One region of the Pantoea sp. nfd-35 genome, then DNA from elsewhere that is predicted to be linked to it. Evidence: predicted binding sites of a transcription regulator. Region 1 holds the regulator's gene; each other region holds the start of a gene.
What was found. Region 1 encodes PurR, which represses purine synthesis genes. Its sites were predicted from a motif close to CANGCAAACGTTTGCNTG; they were not measured.
Positions count from the first base shown of each region.

Region 1 (6,433 bases):
TCATCACGACCAGACACTGCATTTTCATGTTGAACCTTTTGTCGGCGCTCTGCTGCATCCGGAAGCCCTTGCCTTTACCGGCATCGATCCCAGCAATCCGTTACGGGGCGCGGTGAGCGAATACGAAGCCTTGCATGCCATTTTTAAACTGGTGCGCAAAGGCATTAAAGATACCGGGTGCAATCGCGCGATCATGGTGGCGCATAATGCCACCTTCGATCTTAATTTTATGAATGCCGCCGCCGAACGCGCCAGCCTGAAACGGAATCCGTTTCATCCTTTTGCCACTTTCGACACGGCCGCTCTGAGCGGGTTAGTGCTGGGTCAGACGGTACTGGCCAAAGCCTGCAAAGCGGCCGGGATGGAATTTGACAGCAGTCAGGCGCACTCTGCGCTGTATGACACGCAGCAAACGGCCACGCTGTTCTGCGAACTGGTCAATCGCTGGAAACGTCTGGGAGGCTGGCCGCTGGCTCTAGCGGAAGAAGCAACAGAAGATCAGGGCGCGGCGGAGTAAACGCCCGTTAAACGAAGAAAAGGCCGACGATGTCGGCCTTTTTTATTATTCCGCTTCTTTAAACTTCTCAGCGGTTTCTTTGACCAGCGGTTGTAATTCGCCACGCTGGAACATCTCAACAATAATGTCGCAGCCGCCAACCAGTTCGCCATCGACCCACAGCTGAGGGAAGGTTGGCCAGTTAGCATACTTTGGCAGCTCTGCGCGAATATCCGGGTTCTGCAGAATATCCACGTAAGCGAAGCGCTCACCACAGGCAGACAGCGCCTGAACCGCCTGGGCAGAGAAACCGCAGCTTGGCAGTTTCGGCGAACCTTTCATGTACAGCAGGATCGGGTTTTCTGCGATCTGGCGCTGAATTTTTTCTACAGTACTCATTATTGCCTTCCTTAATTCGTCACTTCGTGTTTCTTTATTGTAGCGACTTCCCTTCAGGACTGAAAATGAGATTTTCTTCCCGTTAGGGCAAACCGCCATGTTTGTTAAGTCCGCTTGCGCGCTATCCACCCGCTCATCGGGACCCAAAAGGTGAATGCATTAATAATTTGCAATAATTTTGCTGAGTTAACCTGCTGAAATTGCTTATTTATGCCTGCTTTTTACCCAAGTTATTAATTAATAAAAAAAGGACTTACTGTTTTAAAAAAAACTGGACTAGAATGTCTTCGGCGCTGATCGTTGATCAGATTTTTCTTAACCTTGTCAGATATCTGTTGAACCTGACAGCTTAACCAGTAAACGGACTATGCGTTCAATTATTACGCTTCTTATTCTGGCTTTTGCGCAACTGTTCTTTAACGTCGCCTCTGCATCACCGCAGGCGCCGGTTAAGGCCAGCTTGCATAAGGTAGAGAAAAAAAGTGCGCGCGAAGATGAGCGGCGCAAGCGACGCACGGTTAAAGCGTCGGCGAAAAAAAGCCGTTCCTCCGCAGAGCAGAAATCCAGCAAAACGCTTAAAACCAGTAAAAATCCCTCTCACGCGGTTGCCTCTCACAAAACCCTGACCAAAGCGACTGATTCACACAAGAAGCTCACCAAAAAAGTGGCCGCCAACGCCACCAGCAAGAAACGCTATGGTCATCAACGCGCGGTGAAGGTGGCGAAAGCGGACAGCAAGGATACCGGCACCATCAAAATGAGCAACGCACACCGTCAGCGCTATCAAAAAGCACGTGAAACGGCGATGGCAAAACTGATGGGACAGCTGGGCAAGCGCTACCAGTGGGGCGGAAAATCGCCGCATACCGGTTTCGACTGCAGCGGCCTGGTGTGGTACGCCTACAAAGATGTGGTGAAATTTAAAATTCCGCGTACTGCAAATGAAATGTATCACCTGCGGGATGCCGCGCCGGTGAATCGGGAAGCGCTGGAGAAAGGCGATCTGGTGTTTTTCCGCATCAACGGACGTGGCACGGCCGACCACGTGGGTGTTTACCTGGGTAACGGTAAATTTATTCAGTCACCGCGTACCGGAAAGGACATTCAAATCAGTGCGTTAAGCGAAGATTACTGGCAGCGCCACTATATTGGTGCGCGTCGCGTCATGACGCCAAAAACCGTTCGCTAAACGTCACTCCTCCGTCATACCGACGGAACGCAGCCGGGACAGGGAAACCTTCCCGGCTTTTTTATTAGTTCAGAATGGCGGTAAAGCTGAACGCAATAATCATCAACAGTGCAGCCGCCGTGGTCATCAATGACAGTTTCAGATCGGTACTCATCACAACTCCTTAGGCACAATTTTAGTAGGGGTTAAGCATTTTCCCACACGCGTGGGTAAAAATCTCGTTTTATCCGCGCAGCCTTGTTAGAATCCCCTCTTTGTTGCGCAACAGCGCGCAACATCGGTTGCGTCAGCACCCTTTTCAACCGTTATTTCCTGCCCCGATGCCCCATAACCGGTCAGAAAAACGATTTTTTTGCAGAAATAACCGTCCGCTGACGCAAACGTTTAACAACATGCTTATCAACAGGTTAGATAAGCCCGGGAGTTCGATTTTCATGGCAACAATTAAAGATGTGGCGAAACGTGCAGGCGTCTCTACCACAACCGTTTCTCACGTCATCAATAAGACGCGCTTTGTCGCAGAAGATACCCGCGAAGCGGTCTGGGAAGCGATTCGGGAATTACATTATTCACCCAGCGCCGTAGCACGCAGCCTGAAGGTGAATCACACCAAAACGCTGGGCCTTTTGGCCACCTCCAGCGAGGCGCCCTATTTCGCTGAAATTATTGAAGCCGTGGAGAATCACTGCTTTGATAAAGGCTACACCCTGATTTTAGGCAACGCGCATAACGACCTGCAAAAACAGCGTGCCTACCTCTCGATGATGGCGCAGAAGCGCGTCGATGGGCTGCTGGTCATGTGTTCTGAGTACCCGGATGATTTGCTGCAAATGCTGGAAGCCAACCGCAATATTCCCATGGTGGTCATGGACTGGGGCGAATCCCGTGCCGATTTTACTGACACGGTGCTGGATAATGCGTTTCAGGGCGGTTATCTGGCCGGCCGCTACCTCATCGAACGCGGGCATCGCGATATTGGCGCCATTCCAGGGCAAATGGAACGTAACACCGGTGGTGGCCGTCATGCCGGTTTCCTCAAGGCGCTGGAAGAAGCCGGTATTCAGCCGCGTTCAGAGTGGATTGTGCAGGGCGATTTCGAGCCTGAATCCGGGTATCAGGCTATGCAGCAAATTCTGTCGCAGAAGCAGCGCCCAAGCGCGGTGTTCTGCGGTGGCGATATTATGGCCATGGGCGCTATCTGTGCCGCCGATGAAATGGGCCTGCGCGTCCCGCAGGATATTTCGGTGATTGGCTACGATAATGTGCGCAACGCACGCTATTTCACGCCTGCACTGACTACCGTGCACCAGCCAAAAGCGCAACTGGGGGAGAAGGCTCTGGAGATGCTGCTGGACCGCATTACCAGCAAGCGTGAAGAGTCGCAAACCATCGAAGTGCATCCGACACTGATTGAGCGACGCTCTGTAGGCTACGGTCCCTATCGCGACTACCGTCGCTAATCCTCGCTCAACCACTCCTGATTGAGCGTTTGCGCATCACCCAGGTAATTGAGCAACCAGCCCAATGCCGGTGATGCGCGATCTTCCGCCCAACTGACGCAGCAGGGACTTTCTGGAAAAGGCTGGGGCAAGTTAAGTTCAGTCACTTCGCCGCTGTCCAGTAGCGGGCGGGCTAAGTGCCCCGGCACCATTGCGACGCACAGCCCGGCCCGGACGCAGTCCAGCCCGGTCTGCCATTCAGGCACCACCAGTCGGCGTTGATTATCCAGAGCCCAGGTCATACGGCGCGGTAACGCGCGCGAGGTGTCTTCCAGCACCAGCGAAGGCCAGTTGCGCAACGCCTCATCATCCAGCCGGGCGACCTGGGTTAACGGATGTTCCCGCGCGACGATGCAGCGCCAGTTCAGGGTTCCCATATCGCGGAAAGCAAACCGCCCGCCCACCGGAATCGCCTGAGTCGCGCCTATTGCGACCTCGACTCTTCCGTCAGCCAGCGCATCCCATACGCCGTTAAACACTTCATAACTGATGTGAAGCTCCATATCCGGAAAGTGGCGATAGAAATCCCTGACGAACTGACGGGTTCGGTGCGGTTTCACAATGCAGTCCACCGCAATCGCGATTTGCCCTCGCCAGCCGTTGGCCAGTTGCTGGCACTGACGGCGCGTGGCATCCATTTTTTTGATGACGCTGCGGCCTTCTCGCACAAAATGTTCGCCCGCAGGTGTCAAAACAACCTCCCGGTGCTGCCGTTCAAACAGCGGTACCGCCAGCCAGGTTTCAAGCTGGCGAACGGTATAGCTTATGGCAGAAGGCACACGGTGTAACTCCTGGGCCGCGGCACTGAAACTGCCGCCACGCGCGACCGCATCAACCACTTCAAGCGCATATTCAGACCACATATCCTGCCTTTAAATTTTTTAACAGCAACAGGCAAATTTTACCGTTTCACAGTATGAAGTACAGCTTTTACACTGCCCCGCGTTTATCCTGCAAAAAAATGAGAATCAGATGTCAGCTTCTAAAGGATTCATTCCCTATCTTGCCGTGCTCAGTATGCTGGGCTTTCTGGCCACCGATATGTACCTGCCCGCCTTCGGGGCCATGCAGCAAAGTTTTAACACCTCCGCCGGGATGATCAGCGCCAGTATGAGCCTGTTCCTGGCGGGTTTTGCCTGTGGTCAGCTGGTATGGGGACCGCTGTCAGATCGTATTGGCCGCAAACCGGTATTGCTGGCAGGACTGAGCCTGTTTGCGCTGGGTTGTGCGGGGATGCTGTGGGTGGACGACGTGGTACTGATGCTGGTGCTGCGCTTCATTCAGGCCATCGGCGTGTGCGCGGCTGCCGTGAGCTGGCAGGCCCTGGTGGTCGATCGCTATCCTCAGTCGCGCGCGAATAAAGTCTTTGCCACTATTATGCCGCTGGTCGCGCTGTCTCCTGCGCTTGCCCCGCTGCTGGGTGCCTGGCTGATTAGCCATTTTCACTGGCGCTCAATTTTTGTCGTTCTGACCGCGATTGCCGCGGCCCTGATCCTGATTACGCTGCGCCTGCCATCGGTACAAACAGCGCGCCGCCCGGCCCCGTCACAGCCCGGTTTTATGACGCTGCTGCGTTCACGCGTCTACAGCGGTAACGTCCTGATGTATTCTGCCTGCTCGGCCAGCTTTTTTGCCTGGCTGACCGGATCACCGTTTATTCTGGCAGCGATTGGCCTGTCGCCTGCTGATATCGGCTTAAGCTATATTCCGCAGACCATTGCTTTCTTAGTCGGCGGTTTTGGCTGCCGTGCGCTCCTTAACCGTTTCAAAGGGGCGCAGTTGCTGCCATGGCTGCTCATCGTCTATAGCCTTAGCGTACTGGCCCTGTTTGCCGTCGCCCTGTCAGGCTCGGTTTCACTCACCGCTTTGCTGGTGCCGTTTTGCGGCATGGCGCTGGCGAACGGGGCGATTTATCCCATCGTCGTATCCAGTGCACTTCTGCCCTTCCCCCATGCGACCGGCAGAGCCGCCGCCCTTCAGAACACGCTGCAGCTGGGCCTGTGCTTTGTCGCCAGCCTGGCCGTATCGGCGGGCCTGACCCAGGCGCTGTTCACCACAACGCTCATCATGGCGGTGACGATTGTACTGGCGCTGGCAGGCTATCAGATGCAGCGCCGCACCGGCGCACAAACTGATATTGCCTCAACGGCACATCCCTGCCAGGATAATCACTGAGGCAACGACTTTTGTCGTCTGAGTGATCAACACGTGACGGGCCCGCCAGCGCCTCCTGTGCCGGGCCCTGATTCGCCGTACCATCATAATAACAATGTTTGACGCAGCCTCATCGCTGTGAAGGTGTCTTTGTGGGCAAATGCACTCTGCTGGCCCCTGCATTGCACCCTTTCTCTGTACGCTTAAGGTTGTCTGGCGCAAGGCGTCATCTGTGACTTTTCTCATAATCCTGAGAAACGGCTCCTGCTCTTTCTCAGGTTCTGACAGTTCTGGTGATGGAGTGGCTATGAGTTCAACATGTGTAGCAGAAGTGAATATCGAACGAAACCATTGGTACCGTATCGTTCATGAGTTATTGCAAAAAGCAGACATCGAAATCAACGGTTCCCGCCCATGGGACATTCAGGTTAAACATCCCGATTTTTTTAAACGCGTCCTGCAAAAGGGCTCCCTGGGGCTGGGCGAAAGTTATATGGACGGCTGGTGGGAGTGCGAAAGGCTGGATATGTTTTTTCATCGGGCGTTGAAACATAAGCTTGATGAGCAGCTTCCTCATCACGTGCAGGATATCGTGCGCATTGCGCTGGCCCGCCTGGTTAACCTGCAGTCGAAAAAACGGGCCTGGCAAGTCGGCAAAGCGCACTATGATCTGGGTAATGACCTTTTTACCCTGAT
Region 1 covers NZ_CP122403.1:2,487,675-2,494,107, forward strand. The annotation lists gene rnt (ribonuclease T) at 1-517, shown strand, start outside; gene P9J57_RS11570 (Grx4 family monothiol glutaredoxin) at 563-898, opposite strand; gene P9J57_RS11575 (C40 family peptidase) at 1,263-2,084, shown strand; gene cydH (cytochrome bd-I oxidase subunit CydH) at 2,149-2,238, opposite strand; gene purR (HTH-type transcriptional repressor PurR) at 2,519-3,544, shown strand; gene punR (DNA-binding transcriptional activator PunR) at 3,541-4,446, opposite strand; gene punC (purine nucleoside transporter PunC) at 4,556-5,758, shown strand; gene cfa (cyclopropane fatty acyl phospholipid synthase) at 6,045-6,433, shown strand, end outside.

Region 2 (6,433 bases), 320 kb from region 1:
AACCAATGCCATTGACCAGTGTAGGAAAATGGAGAGCCATCCATAACGACCGGGTGAATTTCTTAGCAACATTTTTGCAGCAGTATCTTAAGAATATGTAGAAATAAGAATCTACAGAATGAAACACAAAAGCAATAATGCTTACTTTTCTATAAATATCTCCTGTACTAATGAAATCGGCTCGCGTAGCGGTGCGCGTAAGCACAATATTATTGAACAAGGCTGTTTTACGCGGGCGCTGAGACGTGGAAAAGTGGATAAACGGGCCTGTTTGCGTGGATATAACAGTAGGAAGAGCATCAGATAAAACCGGAATGTAAATATATGTCAGTGCGGCGCCGCGTAAAACCGGGCCGCCGCATCCTATTTACTGAAAGCGTGACAGTCTGAACGGTGTGAGATCAAAACTGAAAGGCTGATTCTGCGCAAACTGACTGGCAAGCTCGCCTAAAACGCTGGCAAATTTGAAACCGTGTCCGCTTAAGCCCGTTATCACCAGACGGTCAGGATCGCCCGGCACGGTATCGATAATAAAGTCTTCATCGGGGCTGACATCATAACTGCAGGCTTCCCCGTGCAAACACACGCCAACGCCGGGTAAAAACTGGCGCAAAAAGCGGAATGTTTCGCTGCCATCGGCGGCCAGGCTACCGAAGGGTTTGCGATCTTCGGGTTGGGTCATCAACTGGCCCCCATCATGGCGGCCTAACTTCAGGGCGTTGTTATCGGCAGGGAAACCATAATACTGGCTGCCATCGGCCATTTCGCAGGTGAATCCGGGAAAGGCATTGTTTTCACTGTAACGACCATCAGCCTGATACCAGGCAAAGACCTTACGCGTTGGTGCCACTGGCAAATTCGGCACCAGTTTGCTGACCCATGTCCCGGCGCTCACCAGCATTTTTCGCCCACGGTAAATGCCGTCAATCGTGGTGACCTGCTGTAAATCGCCTTCACGACTGATTTGCGTGACGGGGCAGTTAAACAGCTGCGCGCAGCCCTGTTTTTCCGCCAGCTGAATCCAGCTCCGCACCGCCTGTTCACTTTTTAAAAAACCGGACTGTGGCTCAAATACGCCCAGGTACTCATCGGGGACGTTAAACTGCGGCCAGCGTTTTCTGACCTCCGCGGCCTGTAATATCTCGACGGGAAGCTGCCAGGCTTTTGCGCTGTTGATGACGTTTTGAATAAACACGGAGTGAGCAGGGGCGATATTCAGGACGCCGCACCGGTGCATAATGCGCTCGCCAGCCTGCTGCTCAAGCGCATCCCATAACGTCTGCGCACGCAATACCAGCGGCACATAGCGCTCGCCTTCTCCGTAAGCATGACGAATCAGGCGGCTTTCGCCGTGGTGGGCGCCCTGAGTATGAGGCGGATGGGCGCTGTCAATCATCAGTACGGAGAGGCCGGCCTGCGTGGCGTAATAGCCTGCTGCTGCGCCGACTGAGCCGCTCCCGACCACAATAAGATCGTAAATCATGAAAATGGAACTCCTGAAAGGGTTACATAATCAACAGCATACCAGAAAGCCCAATAAAAAAGGCACCCTGAAGGGTGCCTTGCTGATGCAGCAGTATTAATGCTTCTTTAGTAGTCGTTCTACTTGCTCGGCAGATTCTATCTTGGCGATACCGGCTTCAAGAATGGAGATGAACTGCTTTGCTACATCAGTCGTCAGCCAGTAAGTCGGGCCAACGTCTGCGTCTTCTTCTGTTTGATCTTGCGACGAAAGGGAGTGCAGGCGGATCATCATCGCATCATAGCTGTCAACAGTACTGATATCCCAGCCCACCAGTGGATGGGTCTGAATTACATCTTTGCGACTGTCCATTATAACCTCCTTATTACTCGTTAAACGAAGTGCATGATGAGGTTCAATGCGGCTTTTTTATTTCCACTGCGAAACAATTATAACAGCAATATAGCGATTTACTGATTAAAACGTATCACGGAACGCCTGAAAGCAGAATGTTTGTCTCTAAAACGGTAAAGCTGAGAAGATATAATACCAGAATGACAGGTAGGTAATCGTCCTATTTAAACAGTAAAAGTTGTTCATCACTGGCGTTAACCGCACGTCAGATTAGGGCGGTCTCCGCGCCGGTTGTCCCACTGCGCTTCTGTAACGTTTCGGCCAGGCGCGCAAACTGCTGCTGCAGTTGCTCATCATGGTTTTGATTCTGGGCTTCAAGAGAAAGATTATGCACCAGTAACTGACTGGCCCGGTCATCAAGACAGAAAATCAGGCTGGAGAACGCATTTTCCAGCACCGTTAAACGACGCTGCTGTTCACCAATCAGCGTTAACAACTCGCCAAAGGTCATCGCTTCTTCGGGTTTATCTGTAGTCATGGGATGCAACTCCTTTTATGCATGATCAGCGCCAGCATAGGACATTGATCATTCAGAGTCCAGATGGGGAGAGGGGTTAGGCAGACTTTAAATGAAGATAAAAAAACCGGGTGGCGAAACCCGGCAAAAAACAGCACAGTGGCGGTTAATCGGTAATGAACCAGTCGTCAGCGCTTTCCCACGTTTGTTGCAGGATTTCGCTGATTTGTTCACGCGTCTCTTTATCTCCGCCCATCACGCTCAGCTGGTTAGCCGTGGCGTAACGCACTTTGACGTGATTGGTGAATTGCGGGAATTGTTCATCGATACGGCGCGACAGTTCCTGGCTCAGGGCTTCTATCGCACCAGCGGGTAGAGGTTGGGTCTTGGCAACGGTAATTTCAACACGCATAAAAGCCTCCGTATAAGATACTGTATATAACTACAGTATAAATATGCCGGAGGCAAGTGAAATTATTTTACACGCCAGTTCAGCGTTTCACCGGCCAGGAAAGGCACCAGCTGATGTGAGCCCATTTCAATTGTTTCTGCGACTGTCCAGGGCTCACGCACCAGCGTGATGGTGCCTTCGTTCAGCGGCAGACCATAGAAGCGGGGACCGTTCTCTGAACAGAACGCTTCAAAATGCGCCAGCGCACCGATCTCCTCAAACACCGTGGCATAAGCGGGCAGGGAGGTAGGCGCATTGAATACGCCAGCACAGCCGCAGCTGCTCTCTTTCAGATGGCTCAGGTGAGGCGCGGTGTCGGTACCCAGGAAGAAACGTGGATGACCGCTGGCCACCACTTTGCGCAACGCCTGCTGATGCGTATTGCGCTTCAGAATGGGCAGACAGTAAAGGTGCGGACGAATTCCGCCCACCAGCATATGGTTACGGTTAAACATCAGGTGCTGGGGGGTAAGGGTAGCGGCCAGGTTTTCATTGGCGCTTTCCACATAGTCTGCGGCATCTTTGGTCGTAATATGCTCCATCACGACTTTCAGCGCAGGGAATTGCTTACGCAGCGGTTCCATCACCGTTTCAATAAAGCGGGCTTCACGGTCAAAGATATCAATATGTGAATCAGTCACCTCGCCATGCACTAACAGCGGCATGCCCAGCGTTTGCATCCGCTCCAGCACCGACGCGATTGACGCAATGTTGGTCACGCCGTGGCTGGAGTTGGTTGTCGCATGGGCAGGATAGAGCTTGGCCGCAGTGAACAAGCCGGAGTGGTAACCGCGCGCCAGTTCTTCGGCGTCTAACGAGTCGGTCAGGTAGCAGGTCATCAGCGGGGTAAAGTCATGACCGTCAGGCAACGCGGCCAGAATGCGGTCGCGATAGGCTTCGCCCGCCGCGACGCTGACCACCGGCGGAACCAGGTTGGGCATCACGATAGCCCGACCGTTCACCGCGCTGGTGTAAGGCAGCACCGTTTTAAGCATCTCGTCATCACGAAGATGGATATGCCAGTCATCTGGGCGGCGGATAGTAAGTTGCTGAGGTTGTGCGGTCATTAATACGGCTCCGGCATGAAGGATAAACGAATGGCGTGTTTAGGCCGGGTTATAAGCATAAGGACTCAGGCAACCGTTTGCACCTGTTTTTGCATCTGATAAGCAATCCGCGCCGAAAGGCGCGGATCAGGCAGGCGATAAATTTGTCGGAACGCGCTAATCGGTGAACGGGATCACCAGCTCGCCTGGCTTCACTTCCAACCCTTTAGCAAATTTCTTCGCCAGCGATTCAGCTTTACTGCGATCGGCACTCAGCACATAGGCAGGCTGCTGGTCAAAATAGCTTTTCAGCGATTGATTCAGGTAGGGCGTCAGCGTTTTCATGATGGACGCCATCTTGTCTGGCTGAACCTGTGCATCCACAATTTCCATATCGCGCAGATAAATCGCACCCTGCTGTTTGTCGAACACCGGTTGCGCACGCATCTTCAGCTGCATATCGGCCTGTTGTGGACCAAACAGCGAAGACACGTTGATTTTCGCATTACCTGATAACGTTACTTTACCCGGCTCTTCGCGACCAATCTGACTGGTCAGGTTATTCAGGACAATATGGGCATTCACCAGCCCTGAGACGCCAACGTCTTTTTCGAAATTATTGTGTTTTTGCAGCGCCTGATTGACCTCCTGCTCGCTGATGGTGTACTGGGTTAACTGATTACAGCCGCTCAGCAATACCGCGAAAAACAGGGCAATCAGCCCGTGAAAAGCCTTCTTCATAATTCCCTCGTTTAAATGAAAAAGTAGATCAGGGCATAGCCTGCCCTAATGCGTGCAGTCTGTCATCAGGAATGGGCTGAGTTAGAGTAACCGAACGTGCCTTTCGCTGCAGGGCTGGCCGCCCTTCGCCGGCGATCGCCGGGTCAGCCAGGCCTCGTCCGGCAGGTCAGGCATCGTGATCAGTGACGGCTAACCCACCCATGCCAGCAAGGGCAACTGTTCACGTGCAGGACAGGGGACGCGACGCGTCTTTTGTGTCGCGCAGACTGCAGTGAAACAGTTAAGAGCGGTTTCACTGTCAGCGCACAGGAGCATAAACGGTCAGCCCGTCTGTGATTGCGCGCGTAACGTTTTACCGCAGACCTGGCGACGGTTATAGTGAACGTTATCAAAGACTGGCATTTCCTTCCCGCCATGGATTTCAGGAGAGATGATGTTTGGCTATCGTTCTGCCGCGCTGAGGGTGAGACTCACGACCGAGCGGCTGGTGGTAAGACTGGTTCACGAACGCGATGCGTGGCGGTTAGCGGATTACTATGCGGAAAATCGCGATTTTCTCAGGCCGTGGGAACCGGTTCGCGATGACAGCCATTGTTATCCCTCTGGCTGGCAGGCGCGGCTCGGCCTGATTGCGGATATGCATAAACAGGGATCGGCTTTCTACTTTGTGTTGATGGACAGCAACGAAACCGAGGTACGCGGCGTGGCTAACTTCAGCAATGTCCTGCGCGGGGCCTTTCATGCCTGTTACCTTGGGTATTCCCTCGGCGAAAAATGGCAGGGGCAGGGCATGATGTTTGAGGCGCTGCAGTCGGCGATTCGTTATATGCAGCGGCAACAGTATATTCATCGCATCATGGCTAACTATATGCCGCACAACCAGCGTAGTGGCGATCTGCTGGCGCGCCTCGGGTTTGAAAAAGAGGGATATGCTAAAAATTATTTAATGATTAATGGCGAGTGGCAGGATCATGTCCTGACGGCGTTGACCTGCAAAGAATGGACGCCCAACCGTCGTGGATAACCCGAGGAGGGGTAAATGAAGATAGCCTTGTCGGTGCAGGCTCTGCGCGTGTTAGGTTGCCTGCTGGAAAAACAGGTGACCACGCCGGAACAGTACCCGCTTTCGTTGAACGCGGTGGTTAACGCCTGCAATCAGAAGTCAAACCGCGAGCCGGTGATGGAACTGAGCGAAAGCGATGTCCAGAATGAGCTCGACCAGCTGGTTAAAAAACACCTGGTGACGGCGAACAGTGGCTTCGGCCAGCGGGTCGTTAAATATGAGCAGCGCTTCTGCAATTCGGCCTTTGGACATCTGCAGCTCAGCCGTGCAGAAGTAGCCGTTCTGACGCTTCTGTTCCTGCGCGGCGCGCAGACGCCGGGTGAACTGCGCACGCGAAGCGGACGCCTGCACGAGTTTGCCGACGTGGCTGAAGTCGAACAGACCCTGGAAGGGCTGGCGTCACGCGATGACGGCCCGATGGTTGTACGGCTGGCCCGTGAGCCCGGCAAGCGTGAAAGCCGCTTTATGCACTTGTTGGCCGGCGAGGTAGCGCCCGCACCGACGCAGGTTGACGCAGTCACACATGATGTCGCCCTACTGGAACGCGTCGTCGCGCTGGAGCAGCAGGTGGCAGACTTACAGGCGCAGCTGGCGCTGCTACAGGAAAGAGAACACTAAATGACGATTCGTATTGGTGTTGTCGGCTTAGGCGGCATCGCGCAAAAGGCCTGGCTGCCCGTATTATCGCAGGCACGTGCCTGGCAGTTAGTGGGGGCATTTTCGCCGAACCAGGCGAACGCGCAGGTCGTGTGCGAACGTTACCGGATCCCCTGTTTCAGCACGCTGAATGCCCTGGCGG
Region 2 covers NZ_CP122403.1:2,804,096-2,810,528, reverse strand. The annotation lists gene P9J57_RS13085 (cytochrome b) at 1-72, opposite strand, end outside; gene solA (N-methyl-L-tryptophan oxidase) at 368-1,483, opposite strand; gene bssS (biofilm formation regulator BssS) at 1,580-1,834, opposite strand; gene P9J57_RS13070 (hypothetical protein) at 2,082-2,354, opposite strand; gene dinI (DNA damage-inducible protein I) at 2,500-2,745, opposite strand; gene pyrC (dihydroorotase) at 2,808-3,851, opposite strand; gene P9J57_RS13055 (lipoprotein) at 4,008-4,571, opposite strand; gene rimJ (ribosomal protein S5-alanine N-acetyltransferase) at 5,005-5,595, shown strand; gene P9J57_RS13045 (DUF480 domain-containing protein) at 5,611-6,252, shown strand; gene P9J57_RS13040 (Gfo/Idh/MocA family protein) at 6,253-6,433, shown strand, end outside.
Region 2: the regulator PurR is predicted to act here: its motif matches at 3,918-3,935, upstream of pyrC (dihydroorotase).

Region 3 (6,433 bases), 280 kb from region 1:
CATCGCGTCGGGCCAGGCGCATTTTAACCGCCCGGCCGGTCAGGCCTGCCGCGACGGCGCACAGGCAGGCCACGCCCGCCGCCTGGGTTTCTTTACCGCCAAAACCGCCACCCATTCGGCGCATATCAATCGTGACCTTGTTCATGCTGATGCCCATGACCTCTGCCACCAGCTTTTGGACCTCCGTGGGGTTTTGCGTGGAGCAGAACACCTGCAGCGCGTCGTCCTCACCCGGGATCACCATGGCCGTCTGGGTTTCCAGATAGAAGTGTTCCTGCCCGCCAATATGAAACGCGCCCTGTATGCGGTGCGGCGCACGGGCCAGCGCCGCCTCGACGTCGCCGCGCTGGTGGATATGGGGCTCCTGCACAAAACTGCCCTGCAGCAGAGCCTGTTCTACATCCAGCAGCGCGGGCAATACCTCATACTCGATCACCGCCGCCATCGCGCCCTGTCGGGCCGCATCCGGCGAGTCGGCCAGCACGGCAATAATAATTTGCCCAACATATTCGACGCAGTCCTGAGCCAGCAGCGGGTCGCCGGGCTGCAGCGGGCCGACATCGTTGACGCCGGGCACGTCCTGCCAGGTGAGGACGCGGACGACACCGGGAACGTCGTAGCACGGCTGGACATCAACGTGAGTGATACGGGCATGGGCATGATCGCTCAGGCGAGGACAGAGATGCAGCAGACCGGGCTGCTCCGCTTTGTCATCGATATATATCGCCTCGCCGGACACGTGTTTATCGGCGCTTTCATGCTTATTGCTGCGCCCCACGCCGCTGCTGATGTCGCGCGCATGAGCAATGGGTAATGCTGAATCGGGCAGAGCCGGACGATTATGGGACATAGCGGCTTACCTCAGTCAGGGACAATCCGTTGAGACGGTAAAAGTAACGGCGCAGCAGGTTGCTCGCCACCTGCAGGCGATAACCGGCGCTGGCGCGGAAGTCGCTGAGCGGCTCAAAGGTCTCTTCCAGCGCCTGACAGGCCGTGGCTATCGTTTGTGCGGTTAAGGCCGATCCAATCATGGCCTGCTCACACCCTGTGGCGCGCACCGGCGTTGCCGCCATCCCGCCAAAGGCAATGTGTGCCGCTGTCACAATGCCGTTATCGGTTTGGATATTGAAAGCGGCAAACACGGCTGAAATGTCGTCATCCAGCCGCTTCGAGACCTTCCAGGCAACAAAATCAGGTGACACCGTCACTTTTGGAATAATGATGGTATGGATAAACTCACCGGGTTGCAGCACGGTCTGCCGGTAGCCGGTAAAAAACGCGCTGAGTGGCAAAGTGCGTTGCGTGTCGCCCTTCTGCAGCAGCAGAGAGGCGTTTAATGCCAGCAGCGTTGGCGATGCATCGCCAATCGGGGAAGCATTAGCAAGGTTACCGCCCAGTGTGCCAAGCTGGCGAATTTGCAGCGAGGCAAAACGCGTCAGCATCTCCGTTACTCCCGGAATGCGCGTCGCCATAAACGCTGCGATCTGGTCGAGCGAGGCGGCGGCACCTAAGTGATAGGATGCGTCGTCCTCATAACAGTGTTTCAGTGCATCCACCTGCCCCAGCGCAATCATCACTGGAATGCCCTGGTAGCGTTGGGTAATCAGCAGGCTCAGGTCCGTGCCGCCCGCCAGTAACGCGGCATCGGGGTGCGCGACACAGAGCGCAGCGAGCTGCGCGACGGTGGTGGGAAGGTAACAGTGACGGCCTTTGTCCTGAATTACCCGGACCTCCTGATTCTCCAGCGCGCGCAGGCGCTCAACCACGCCCTGCTCACACCGATCAAAGCTGTCCGGCTGTGCCTGCGTCACCAACTGTTCGGCCGCCGCCATAATGGAACGATAACCGGTGCAGCGACACAGGTTGCCGGCCAGCGCATGCTCTGCCTGCTGCCGGTCCCAGTCGCTGTGATTTTTTTGCAGACTGAACAATGACATCACAAAGCCCGGCGTGCAGAAGCCACACTGCGAGCCATGACAGTCCACCATCGCCTGCTGAGCCGGATGCAGGGTTTTCCCCTCACGTAAATCTTCGACGGTGATGAGCTGCCTGCCCTGTAATCCACTGACCAGCATCAGGCAGCTGTTAACGGTCTGATAGTGCAACCTGCCGTCCACCACGCTCCCAAGCGTGACGCTACAGGCACCGCAGTCGCCGGACGCACAGCCCTCCTTGGTGCCACAGCGACGCTGATGCGTGCGCAGATAAGAGAGTACCGTCAGATTGGGATCGATACGTTCTTCTGTGACGAGCTGGTCGTTAAGCAGAAACTGAATCATGCGGCATTCTCCTTTGTGGTGGATTGCCAGACCGGTCGGCCGTTAACCCACGTCTCTACGATGTTTCTGTCATCACCCAGCGTCATCAAGACGAACAGTTTTTCCCAGATATCCTTGCAGTTCCCCATACGCAGCTTTTGCAGCGCCGATACGGCGGGATCCAGCACGACAAAGTCAGCTTCTTTACCTGGTGCAAAATTACCGATGTGCTGGTCAAGATCCAGCGCACGGGCCCCGCCCAGCGTGGCATGGTAAAAGGCTTCTGCAGCACTCAGCCTGTATTGCTGCAGCTGGCCGACCTTGTAAGCCTCGCCCAGCGTTTGCAGCATATTAAAGGTGGTTCCGGCGCCAACATCGGTGCCGATGCCCACTTTGATGCCCTGCTGCCAGCTGCGCTTGATATTAAACAGGCCGCTTCCCAAAAACAGGTTTGAGGTCGGGCAAAAGGCAATGGCGGAATCCGTATCGTGCAGACACTGCCATTCATGATTTTCCAGATGCAGGCAGTGTGCAAAGACGCTTCGCCGGCCGGTCAGCTGATAGTGGTGGTAAACGTCCAGATAGCCATTGCGTTCGGGAAACAGCGCGTTGACCCAGGCTACTTCCTGTGGGTTTTCGCTGAGGTGCGTGTGGAGCCAGACATCCGGGTAAGCCGTGCGCAGCGCCTGCACTTTCTTTAACAGGTCGGGTGACGAGGTGGGCGCAAAACGCGGCGTCAGGGCATAGCTCAGTCGGCCGCGGCCGTGCCAGCGCTCAATCAGATCGCGGGAATGTTGATAGCTTTCTTCCGGCGTTTCGGTGAGGTAATCAGGCGCATTGCGATCCATCATGACTTTACCGGCGATGATGCGCATCTCAAGCGCTTCGGCCGCGCTAAAAAGCGCCTCTACCGACTGCGGATGCACCGTGCCAAAAACCAACGCACTGGTGGTGCCGTTAGCCAGTAGCTGATGGAGAAAAAACGCTGACATTTGCGCGGCATGCTCGGCACAGCGGTACTGCCTCTCAACCGGAAACGTATACTGATTCAGCCATTCGAGAAGCTGCTCACCATAGGCGCCGATCATTTCTGTTTGCGGGTAATGAATGTGGCAGTCGACAAAACCCGGCAGGATCAGCTTACCGCGCAGATCGATAACGCGCTCTGCTGCCTGACTGCTGCTGACATCACACCAGGGATGCAAACCGACTACGCGGCCCTCACGCAGAATGAGCAGACCATCTTCGATATAACGCGCCTGAGACAGAATGGCCTCAGGCTCGTTCGCCACCGCGGCAAAATCAAAAAAACTGGCACGAATCGCCGTGTTCTGGCATGTAGACATATCGTTTCCTCTTACCGGGCGCCTGATGTTGTCGCCCTGTTCATCTCCTACTCTCTTTAAACACTCTGCAAGACGCATGCCAGATCAGAACCTGATAAATCACTTTATTATCAATAATTTATGAATATCATCCTGTTGCGCAACGCTTTCGCTGACAAAATCGCCACGCAATCGGTTGCTCATCCAACGCAATCGGTTGCCAGTAAAAATGCCCCCTGCCACGTTACCTTGCTGCCCCGTTCTCTGCACGATTTCGGGGCAGCGTGCGCTAAAAGCGCGCAAAAGCGCCTCCCCGCGGAATTCAGCGGACACAGGCTAAAATGCCGTGATAAGGTGAGGAGACATCACGAAACTGGAAGAGGGAAAAGTGAGATGATTATTTTTGTTACGGGGGCCACAGCCGGTTTTGGCCAAAGCATTACCCGCCGATTCATCGAAACAGGTCACAAGGTGATTGCCAGTGGACGTCGTGCTGAACGCCTGAAGGCGCTGAAAACGGAGTTGGGTGAGAATCTGTATACCGTACAGTTAGATGTGCGTAACCGGGCATCGATTGAAGAGGCTATCACACAGCTGCCTGCCGAGTGGCGCAATATTGATGTCCTGGTGAATAACGCCGGTCTGGCGTTGGGCATCGAACCCGCGCACCGGGCAGATGTGAACGACTGGGAAAATATGATCGACACCAATACCAAAGGGCTGGTCTATATGACGCGCGCGGTTTTGCCTGCCATGGTAGAGCGTAACGTCGGTCACATTATCAACATTGGTTCGATTGCCGGCAGCTGGCCTTATGCCGGGGGCAACGTTTATGGCGCCACCAAAGCCTTTGTGCGCCAGTTCAGCCTTAACTTACGCACCGATTTACACGGTACGGCCCTGCGTGTGACCGATATTGAGCCGGGCCTGGTCGGCGGCACGGAGTTTTCTAACGTGCGCTTTAAAGGGGACGATGGCAAGGCCGAACAGGTCTACGAGGGCGCCACGGCCCTGACGCCTGAAGACGTTACCGAAGCCGTTTACTGGGTGGCCACGCTGCCGAAGCACGTCAACATCAATACGCTTGAGATGATGCCTGTCAGCCAGACGCTGGCAGGGCTGAAAGTGCATAAACCCTGACCGATAAGCCAGCCGCAAAGGCTGGCTTTTACGCTTTGCCCCATCCCGCTACGATAATCAGCATGCCGCTCAGCGCAATCAGCGCACCACTCCAGTCCCATGCGCTCAGCTTGACACCTTCGACCACGCGCAGCCAAAGCATGGCCGTCAGCACATAGACGCCGCCATACGCCGCGTAAACCCGGCCGCTGGCCGCAGGATGTAAGGTCAGCAACCAGACAAATAACCCGAGGCTCAATGCGGCAGGCAACAACAGCCACATGGACGCCCCCTTCTTTAGCCACAGCCACGGCAGAAAACAGCCGATGATTTCCGCCAGCGCGGTGATAAAAAACAGCAGCGTGGTTTTAAGCAGCACAATAATCTCTCTGACAGGTAAACAACATGCACACAGCTGGTGAGCAAGTAATCGGCAATGGTATACTATTCTCATTTGATGCAATAGTTTTACCCAAGAGTAAAACAGTGTTAACCGAAGGATATTACGATGAAAAAATTGGTTCCGGTTCTGATGGTGGCCCTGCTTTCTGCCACCGCGATGCGTGTCAGTGCGAACACCGAACACGTGATTATTGAAAACGGCAGCAGCGCATTGAGCAACGAAGCGGCACGTCAGAGTAAAGAGCAGTGGAATGATACGCACATGCTGCGCAACAAAGTGAACAGCCGGGTTGAGAAAGAATTCGATAAAGCCGATCGCGCATTCGACACGCGCGACAAATGTGAACAGAGCGCTAATCTGAATGCCTATTGGGAACCCAATACGCTGCGCTGCTTAGACCGCCGCACGGGCCGCCCGGTATTGCCGTAAATTTCGGCTATAGTAATGACTGACGCATGACAAAAGGAAAGGGTTATGAAGATCAAGAGTGCATTACTGACAGCGACGTTTTTAGCCTTCCCCCTGCTGGCTCAGGCATCCTGCGAATCTGTAAAAGCGGATATCAGCCAGAAAATCATTCAAAACGGCGTGCCTGAATCAGGCTTTAGCCTGGATGTGGTCGCCAACGATCAGGTTGATCAGGCTGGCGGTCAGGTCGTTGGCCATTGTGATAACGACACACAGAAAATTGTTTATAAAAAGCTGGGCCGTGATGAGGGCGCCTCCGTGCCCGACAGCGCAGGCAGCTCGCAAGACTCCTCTACACAATAATGTTCAGGGCGACGATGATGTCGCCCTGTCTTTTCCTGTCTTTTCCTGTCTTTTCCTGTCTTTTGCTGGCCCTTCTCTGCCCATCACGCCTGAGGTTTCAGCGCACTATTCCGTTTGTTGCGGCTGCTGGCGCGGCATCTTCCACGCTACCCACAGGGTGAGGAACGCAATGACCAGTGCCACAATAAAGACCCAATGTAGCGATGCGGCTATTGCCTGCAGCATAGGCAGAAGCACGTCCGGTGCCAGGCGGTCGCGCGTTTCCTGCGACATGATTTGCTGAACCGGATCCTGCGCATGGGGCAACCGCCATTGCAGATTCAGGTTAAGCACCGCGCCCATCACCGCTGTCCCCAGCGCCGATCCAATCATACGGCTAAACATGACCGACGCTGTACAAATGCCTTGCACGTTAAAGTCGGCATGATTCTGGACAGATACCAGAAATGTCGTGCTGGTCATTCCCATGCCGGTTCCGATGACAAAGGCGGTAAATCCCGCCTGGAACAGCGTGCTTTCTGTGTGCAACAGCAGTAGCAAGGCGCTGCCGCCGATTA
Region 3 covers NZ_CP122403.1:2,206,317-2,212,749, reverse strand. The annotation lists gene xdhB (xanthine dehydrogenase molybdopterin binding subunit) at 1-850, opposite strand, end outside; gene xdhA (xanthine dehydrogenase small subunit) at 840-2,279, opposite strand; gene guaD (guanine deaminase) at 2,276-3,604, opposite strand; gene ydfG (bifunctional NADP-dependent 3-hydroxy acid dehydrogenase/3-hydroxypropionate dehydrogenase YdfG) at 3,977-4,723, shown strand; gene P9J57_RS10330 (YnfA family protein) at 4,752-5,078, opposite strand; gene P9J57_RS10325 (DUF1283 family protein) at 5,235-5,534, shown strand; gene P9J57_RS10320 (DUF1161 domain-containing protein) at 5,580-5,876, shown strand; gene P9J57_RS10315 (MDR family MFS transporter) at 5,982-6,433, opposite strand, start outside.
Region 3: the regulator PurR is predicted to act here: its motif matches at 3,790-3,807, upstream of guaD (guanine deaminase).